2 regions of the Rummeliibacillus sp. SL167 genome follow, and region 2 is predicted to be linked to the other one. Evidence: predicted binding sites of a transcription regulator. Region 2 holds the regulator's gene; the other holds the start of a gene.

Region 1 (4,197 bases), 560 kb from region 2:
ATACTAAAAGTATAGATTTGAGAAACTAGTAGAAATTCTAAATATATTAGCAATTTTAGTAGATTAATGTTTTGTGACTTCCAGAAATGCGTTATCCAATTTAGATTGAGGAATAGGTAAAGGTGTAAATTACAGTACGTTAGATGCGCTATGCAAGTATTTTAATTGTGACGTAGGGGGTATTTTAAATTTGAGGATACAAAGGAAGAATAACTTAGGAAAGGGTGAACAGTGTATGAAAAAGAAAGTAGTATCAATATTAATGGTTGAGCGTTAGGGCTATCTTTACTAGGAGGGGTAGGCTTTTATTTTTTATGAATGGAGAATGTCAGATGGCATTCTCTTTTCGTACATTAATGATATGAAAAGTTCTATGTCTGTCTACTAGTTTATTGCATTATGTATGTTCTCCTCTAGCTTTTAACAGATTTTCCGCTTTGGAATAGATATCTTCAAGCGGTCTTGGTCTTGTGTTGATCCGTTTTCCTACAGCAAAATAATAGTTCGTTTTTGTATTCTCATCCATTTTGAATATTACTCGCATGTCGCCTGTATGAATCTTTGGTAATTTTGAGTGGAATGTCATCGTACGAAATCCTTTTTCATGTAGAATTCCGTACTGACATTCTCTTGAATTGCTATAAGGATCCTTTTCTAAAGTGTCAATGACATGTTGAAACAGCTCATAAAACATTGCAAATTCTGTATTTGTCATCTTGTCTGCTACATGATCAAAAGTATCAAAATACTCCGGATGAAATTTTGATTCATATGTTTGATTGGTCATGTTAATTCTCCATTCCTTTTCTCCATTCTTTGTATTCTTTTGCCGACATATTCTTTGGCATAGTGATGAATTGCTCTTTCGGTGTATTGAAAAATTCTTCTCCAAGTTTGTTTACCATCAGATTTTCATCTACTAATTGTTCCAAACTTTCCACATACTTTTTTAATTCTTCAAAGTCGCTCATTCTCATCATTGTGATTGCCATTTCATCTTTAATGATCAGTCCCATTACTTCATTTTCATCAATCATTTCCTTTAATCTTTTTTGGGAAATTTCTCTTAATTTGCTTGCAGGCATGGTGTTTTTTAGAGTAAATGGTTTCTCTAATAATTTTTTCATGTTTATTTTCCCCTTCCAGATTTCATTTGACATTATTTTCTCCTACCTTTATTGCACTAAATTTTGCACAAAAAATAAAACAAAATTTAGTTCGTTTTTTTATACAGTATATGTATGATGAGCTTAAATAATACGTTCTTGTCTTCTAAGTGAAAATAGCTATCTAAGTTTTAAGAGATCACTGACAAAGTCATTTCATCTTCGGAAGTTTAATAAAAATCAGTTTTTTGTTTGAAAAGTTAAAGAAAAAATAGATTTTTATCTCGCATTAACGGGCAATAATACTCCCATCTTAAAATTCAGCGAAAGTAAAGAAGTTAGGTGGGAGATAAACTGCCCGTAAAAGTCCGATTGGTTCGGACGTGCATGATGTTGGTCACTCAGGTGTTGCCACAGGACGTGGCGCCTTTAACCTGAGTTCCTCTAGTTCAGTGAGGGATGAAGAAAACCCCACTGATTAAAGTTTCACTTTGCCAATAAAATGGAATATTATGATTTTTAATGATCTCAATTTTTTTAAATCCAATTTAATGGCTTCATTTTTAATGTGTTTTATAGGTTTGAGTTGTCCTAGTAAATTGAAATAAGCATAAGATTCTTTTGCAAAAAGAGGTTACTTTATTAGCAAAATTAAGAGCTAAAATTAGACCATCATCAGGTCTGCTGCAATGCTAGCGGCGAAAAATACTCCAAATAATACCACTTGTCGTTCCACTTTTCTTACTCTAAAATAAAAATAGAACGAATGTTCTTGATGGTGTTTCACAATTATTTTGGAGGTGGCAAAAATGAATAAGAATGCAGTAAATCACATTGAATATAGAATCGACTCCAATGATATAAATCCATGGGAAATGTACAAAAATGCGCCGAATCGCTCTATCATTTGCGTTGATATGCGTTGTTTTTATGCAAGCTGTATGGCTATGCTTGCAAAGCTGGATCCTTTAAAAGTGCCCATTGCGGTTGTTGGGAATCTTCAACAAAAAGGGAGTATAGTCCTCGCTGCGTCGCCACCCATGAAAGAAAGATTTAGGATTCAAACAGGATCTCGTCTTTACGAAATTCCGGACCACCCGGATATCAAATTATTTACACCCAAAATGGAATTTTTTATAAAGATGTCAATGGAAATTACGAATTTAATCAATCAGATTGTTCCAAAGGAAGCGATACATGTATATAGCGTGGACGAAAGCTTTGTGGATCTTACCGGTACAGAAAAACTTTGGGGTCCTCCTGAAGAAACTGCGAAATCTATTCAGTCCAGCATTTATAGCCAATTTCAAATTCCAAATGCAGTTGGAATGGGGCCCAATATGCTAATGGCAAAGCTAGCATTAGATTTAGAGGCGAAAAAGGAAGGATTTGCGAAATGGACATATGAAGATATTCCTAAAAAATTATGGCCGGTTGCACCGTTGTCTGAAATGTGGGGGATTGGTCGAAGAACGGAGCGTGCCCTAAATAATCTGGGTATTTATACGGTAGGCGACCTTGCTCATGCTGATTTAAGCATGCTGGAAAATCATTTTGGTGTTATGGGCAATCAGCTTTACTATCATGCGTGGGGAATAGATTTATCCCCATTAGAAGCACATGCAGAAGAACCCATTAGTTTTGGTAAAGGTCAATTACTCACGCGCGATTATGATAGCCGCTGTGAAATTCTTGTTGTCATCTTAGAAATGTGTGAGGATATCGCAAGAAGAGCAAGGGAAGCCTTCCAAGTGGGAAGAACCATTTCACTTGGTGTTCGTTATAGTAAAAATGTATTTGGAGGAGGTTTTCATCGGTCACATACAATAGATGAGCCAACGAATGATACGATGAAAATTTATAAAGTGTGTAAGCGATTGCTCGAAGCCTATTATGTAGAAAAACCTGTAAGGCAGCTTTCTATCAGCATTTCAAATTTAGAATCGGAACATTCCATGCAACTTAGTTTGTTTGATGAACAGAAATGGAAAAAAAGAAAATTAGGAGAGACGATGGATTATTTGCGTTCAAAACATGGATCAACAGCGATTTTACATGCTGTGTCTTATACAGAGGCAGGGACTGCGGTTGCACGTTCAGAATTGATCGGTGGACACCAAAAGTAAGAAAAAACAAGGTTCCTACGTGTTTGAGATAAAGAGGTGGTGTAAAAGTGATTCGAGATCGTGGAAATATCAAATGGACTGCGATGATGATTCCAGAACATGTAAAATTATTAAAGGAATGGAAAGGACAAGATGAAAATGTTGAAAAACCAGAGTTAGACGAGTGGGGATTGCAGGAACTCAGTGAACAACTCCAAATCGCTTACGCCAATAACCTAGAGGTCGAATTAAGCATTTGGAAAGAAAAACGAATTTTTAAAGTGATCGGAATAATCTCAAAGCTAGACACTAAAAGTTCTTCACTCTATTTAAAAGACGGACAAAATTTTCCCTTTCAAGCTATTTTTGGTGTGAGTTTTACGATTTAAATAGGCCTTCATCAAAATTTAGGAACAAAGATATATGCCACTCTATGATAACGGGGACAGATATAGTATTTTAAATCAGAAAAAAAGCCATGCCATCAGTTTTTATATCTATGACATGGCTCACACATATATTTTTAATGGAAGATAGAAGATACGGTACTAACAATCAATTGGATATTTAAATAAGTTAAGCAGATTGTACAAATCCAACCTAGTATACTTACCCAGAGAGGATTTTTAAACCGTTCTCCCATGATTTTTTTAGAACTTGTGAAATAAACGAGTGGAATCATTGAAACAGGCAAAGCAATACTTAAGAATACTTGCGAATAGATCAATAAGTTATCAAGTGCTGTTTCATCTCCGCCAAAATAGATTGTACAAGCTAATACTGGAATGACAGCTAACAATCGTGTAACCATTCGGCGAGCCCACATTGGAAGACGAATGTGGATAAAGCCTTCCATAACAACTTGTCCAGTCAATGTTCCTGTAATTGTTGAGTTTTGCCCAGATGCTAATAAAGCCAATGCAAATAATGTACTTAATATAGGACTTGCAACTGCACCAGCTAATTGTGAATCATTTAATGCATGG
Region 2 (4,197 bases):
TGATTATCCAATATAATCTATAAAAATAGGGGAATTTGTTGATTGCAGCGAAGATCTATATAAATGTTCCTAAAAATACAGGGTTTTTCAAAAATTACACCCAACAGGTACTCCTAATTTTTGTGAAATCAACACGAGTGATAAATTAATTAAAATATTATTCCTCCATCCTGCAAATTTATAAGAAAATAAGGTAAAATATACTGAATAGTAAAATGAATAAATTAGGAAATAGGGAATGCTATTTAAAAATGATGTAGGTACTTGAACATGCTTTTGAATATGAAGTTATTACTGTTCTTAATTTACTAATATTTCTATAACATGATACATTTTTATACTTTTAGTAACATGTTTATACAATTCTAGGAGATTTAATAGTATCCTTAGTATTGTGATACAAAGTAATCTTCATTTATCAATAAACTAGTGTAGTAGTTTACGTCAATTCAATGGGGGGAATAAATTGGTGGTAAACAAATTTAGAAAAAGTAAGAAAGAAGAGCCTGACTTATTAGGTGAGATTAAACGAAATGAAAAAAACGTTGTAATAGCAGCGAATTCTACTAGTGAAATTCAGAGCATTTTAAAAATGGCTGGTTTTACTATCTATGATTTAGCTGCTATTCAATTATTGCAACTGTATGTGAAGCAAAACATTGAAAAAATTGTGGATAATTTTTATTCGAATTTAGCAAATGAGCCAAGTCTCATGAAAATTATTGAAGATCATAGTTCAGTAGACCGTTTGAAAAAAACACTTACTGACCATTTGATCCAACTTTTTTCTGGTAAAATTGATTCGGAATTTATACAGCAAAGATATAAAATTGCGCAGGTGCATGTCAGAATAGGATTGCAACCAAAATGGTATATGCTCGCATTTGCAGATTTAACAAACAGTTTAAATGAGATTGTTTTTGAAAATACGACAAGTAAAGAAGAATATGCAGCATTTTCCAATGCTCTCAATAAAATTTTATCTATAGAGCAGGTTATTGTATTGGAAGCCTATGATAAGGAAAATGAAAGAGTCAAGAAAATATCACAGATGGAAAAAGAGAAAGCTCAAAATGAAGTGCATGACATGGCAGAAGAGCTTGCATGCATTACAGAGCAAGCAAGTGTGTCCTTACAACAGGTGTCTGGGCAGTCAGTCCAATTAGTATCTGTTGCAAAAGAAAGTTCTTTATCCGTACAAGAAATCGAACAACAATATTTGGATGCCCAACAGCGTCTTAATGCTCAAATGGAAGCGATGAAAAAGATTGAAATACGTATGGATGAAGTGAACGAGCAGATCGGGATCCTTAAAGGGACGTCAGCAAAAATTCAAGATGTTACAGGAATCGTTTCTTCTATAGCCGATCAGACAAATCTCTTAGCTTTAAATGCTGCCATTGAGGCTGCACGTGCTGGAGAACATGGAAAAGGCTTTGCTGTAGTTGCAGATGAGGTTAGAAAACTTGCTGTACAAACAAAAAGCAGTTTAGCTAACGTCAGTACGCTAATTTCTGATACGAATAAGGGGATTGAAGGAGTCACTGGATCAGTTGCTGAAGCGAACGATTTAGTATCCGATGGGGTCAAAGAAATTACACAACTCGATCAATTTTTTGATCAAGTGTTTACACTTATGGAACAAATTAAAAAGGGCAGTGTGAAGATCGATGAAGAATTGCAATCACTCGTTACTGTCATCGAAGAAATTTCAAATGGTGTCAGTGACGTGGCGGTATCTACTGATCATTTAAATGAAATTGCTAAACAAATGAAGTAGAGTAACATAGAAATAAAGTTTCAGATAAAGTTGTGCAAAATAAGTTAAAATATAGCTTTGTATTCTTTCATTAACATAACATGCCTTATTCATAAGGTTGTTAAAAAGAAGTGATAATGTTTAAAAATAGAATTTTGACTACTTTGAGCTTGAATAAGTATAAAGGATTCTCATCGTTTTTATTTTTTACTATTTAAATAATGCAAACGAGGAAAACGATTTTTTTGTGATCACATGTGAAGAGGATATTGAATACGGGCATTTTTATAAAAAAGCGATTTAGTAAAATATCAATATTTATCCCGTATTAATAGGCAGTAATACTTCCCGCTCAAAATTCAGCGAAAGTAAAGAAGTTAAGAGGGAGAACAACTGCCGCATGCGCCCGATTGGTTAGGGCGGGCAAGATGTTGGTCACTCAGACGTTGGCACAGGACGTGACAACGCCTGAGTTCCTCTAGTTCAGTCGAGGATGAAGAAAACCCCACACTGATGAAAGTTTCGCTTTATAAGGTCAGTTGAGTGATTATATGAAGAAAAGCATCCAAATCTATTTAATTAGAATAGTTTTGGATGCTTTTTCATATAAAAGATTAGTGGACGTTTCGGTATAAACCAACCACTTTACCAAGTACAGAAACTTTTTCCACAATGATAGGGGCCATAGAAGAATTTTCAGGTTGAAGGCGGAAATATCCATCTTCTTTAAAAAAACGTTTTACTGTTGCTTCATTTTCTTCAGTCATAGCCACAATAATATCGCCATTATCGGCAGTTGATTGTTGTTTGACAATCACATAATCACCATCTAAAATACCAGCTTCAATCATTGATTCACCCATAATTTCAAGTATAAAGATGTGATCATCTGAAGTGCCATAAAAATCTGGAATCGGGAAATACTCTTCTATATTTTCAATGGCAGTGATCGGCATACCTGCCGTTACTTTTCCAACTAGAGGTACATGAATCACACCTTGTTTTGTAATATTGTCTTGGTCCAATATCTCTATTGCACGAGGTTTTGTAGGATCACGACGAATGAGTCCCTTGCTTTCAAGACGATTTAGGTGGCCATGTACAGTAGAACTCGAAGCTAACCCCACAGCCTCTCCAATTTCTCGGACGGAAGGTGGGTATCCCTTTGTGCGAACTTCCTCTTTAATAAACTCTAGTATATCTTCTTGTCTTTTTGATATTTTTTTCAATCTGTTCACCTCTTATCTTAGTTTCCTGCTAATTGTTAAATTTAGTATAGCATTACCGAACAAACAAAGCAAACATAAGTTCGAAAAAAGTGTTTGACAAAAACAAATGTTCGTTTTATATTAAGAACATATATTCCGAACAAACATTCGATGAAGGGGAGATTTGTATGAATTGGGTTAAAAGAAATCAAAATACGGCATTGTTTATGGTATTTGCAGTCATCTTTATGGCTATTCTACTTCTAATTAATAGAGATACAACAACATATACAAATATTAAGGTACAAGAAGGTGATACACTTTGGTCTCTGTCTGATCGATACAAAGGAAATTTATCTAATGCTGAGTGGGTTCGTCTAGTAAAAAATGAGAATAATATTATAGATGATAAAATTATTGCTGGTCATACTTTAATCATTCCTGACCATAAACAATCTGATTCAACAAACAAAGAAGTAGTATTGGCAAGTGACAAAAATGACGAATAAAAAAGCAGTACTTTATTGTCGAGTAAGTACAGAAAAGGAAACACAAGATACGTCGATTGAGAGACAGGAAATTGAGCTGAGAGCATTTGCACAGTCAAAGGGTTATGAGGTAGTAGCAGTATTTAAAGATAGACATAGCGGGTATGACATAGAACGCGAAGGCTTACTGGAATTGCTGGATTTTGTAAAGGAATATCACATTATGAATTTATTTATCCAAGATGAAACACGTTTAGGACGTGGTAATGGTCGAATGGCTGTTTTACATTTGCTTAAAAAGTTGAATGTGGATATCTTTACTTTAAGTGATGCTGGCACTATCAAATTAAATGAAATGGATACAATGCTCCTCGAAATTTTAGCCATTGTTGAAGAATATCAACGAAAATTGCATAATGCAAAGATACGGCGTGGCATGAAAAGGGCTGTGCAAAATGGTTATAGGCCAGAAAATAACTTAAAAGACCGCGGCAATGTGGAAGGTAGGGAGAGAATTGATGCACCAATCGAACAGATTGTTCATTTAAGAGAGAAGGGGATGACTTTTGAGGAAATTACTGCAACATTAAAAGGACTTGGATTCCAAATAAGCAAGGCTACCGTTCATAGGCGTTATAAAGAATATGAAGAAGAGCAAAACCTTAAAAATTGAAAATAGATCAGGTATGTTAAGAAGATTCCATTAAAGTATAAAGTGTAATAGTTAAAAATCGTATATTTT

The links. The regulator LexA, encoded in region 2, represses DNA repair genes until DNA is damaged. The targets are predictions, from matches to a motif close to CGAACATATGTTCG.
Region 1: a site for LexA is predicted at 1,866-1,879, ahead of FEZ13_RS09855 (Y-family DNA polymerase). Genes of this name have one in related genera too.

Annotation. Positions count from the first base shown of each region.
Region 1 covers NZ_VCBM01000001.1:2,194,756-2,198,952, reverse strand. The annotation lists gene FEZ13_RS20445 (helix-turn-helix domain-containing protein) at 113-277, shown strand; gene FEZ13_RS09865 (hypothetical protein) at 398-787, opposite strand; gene FEZ13_RS09860 (hypothetical protein) at 789-1,127, opposite strand; gene FEZ13_RS09855 (Y-family DNA polymerase) at 1,982-3,232, shown strand; gene FEZ13_RS09850 (YolD-like family protein) at 3,280-3,600, shown strand; gene FEZ13_RS09845 (Nramp family divalent metal transporter) at 3,735-4,197, opposite strand, start outside.
Region 2 covers NZ_VCBM01000001.1:1,630,893-1,635,089, reverse strand. The annotation lists gene FEZ13_RS07355 (globin-coupled sensor protein) at 470-1,780, shown strand; gene lexA (transcriptional repressor LexA) at 2,374-2,988, opposite strand; gene yneA (cell division suppressor protein YneA) at 3,156-3,476, shown strand; gene FEZ13_RS07340 (YneB family resolvase-like protein) at 3,466-4,128, shown strand.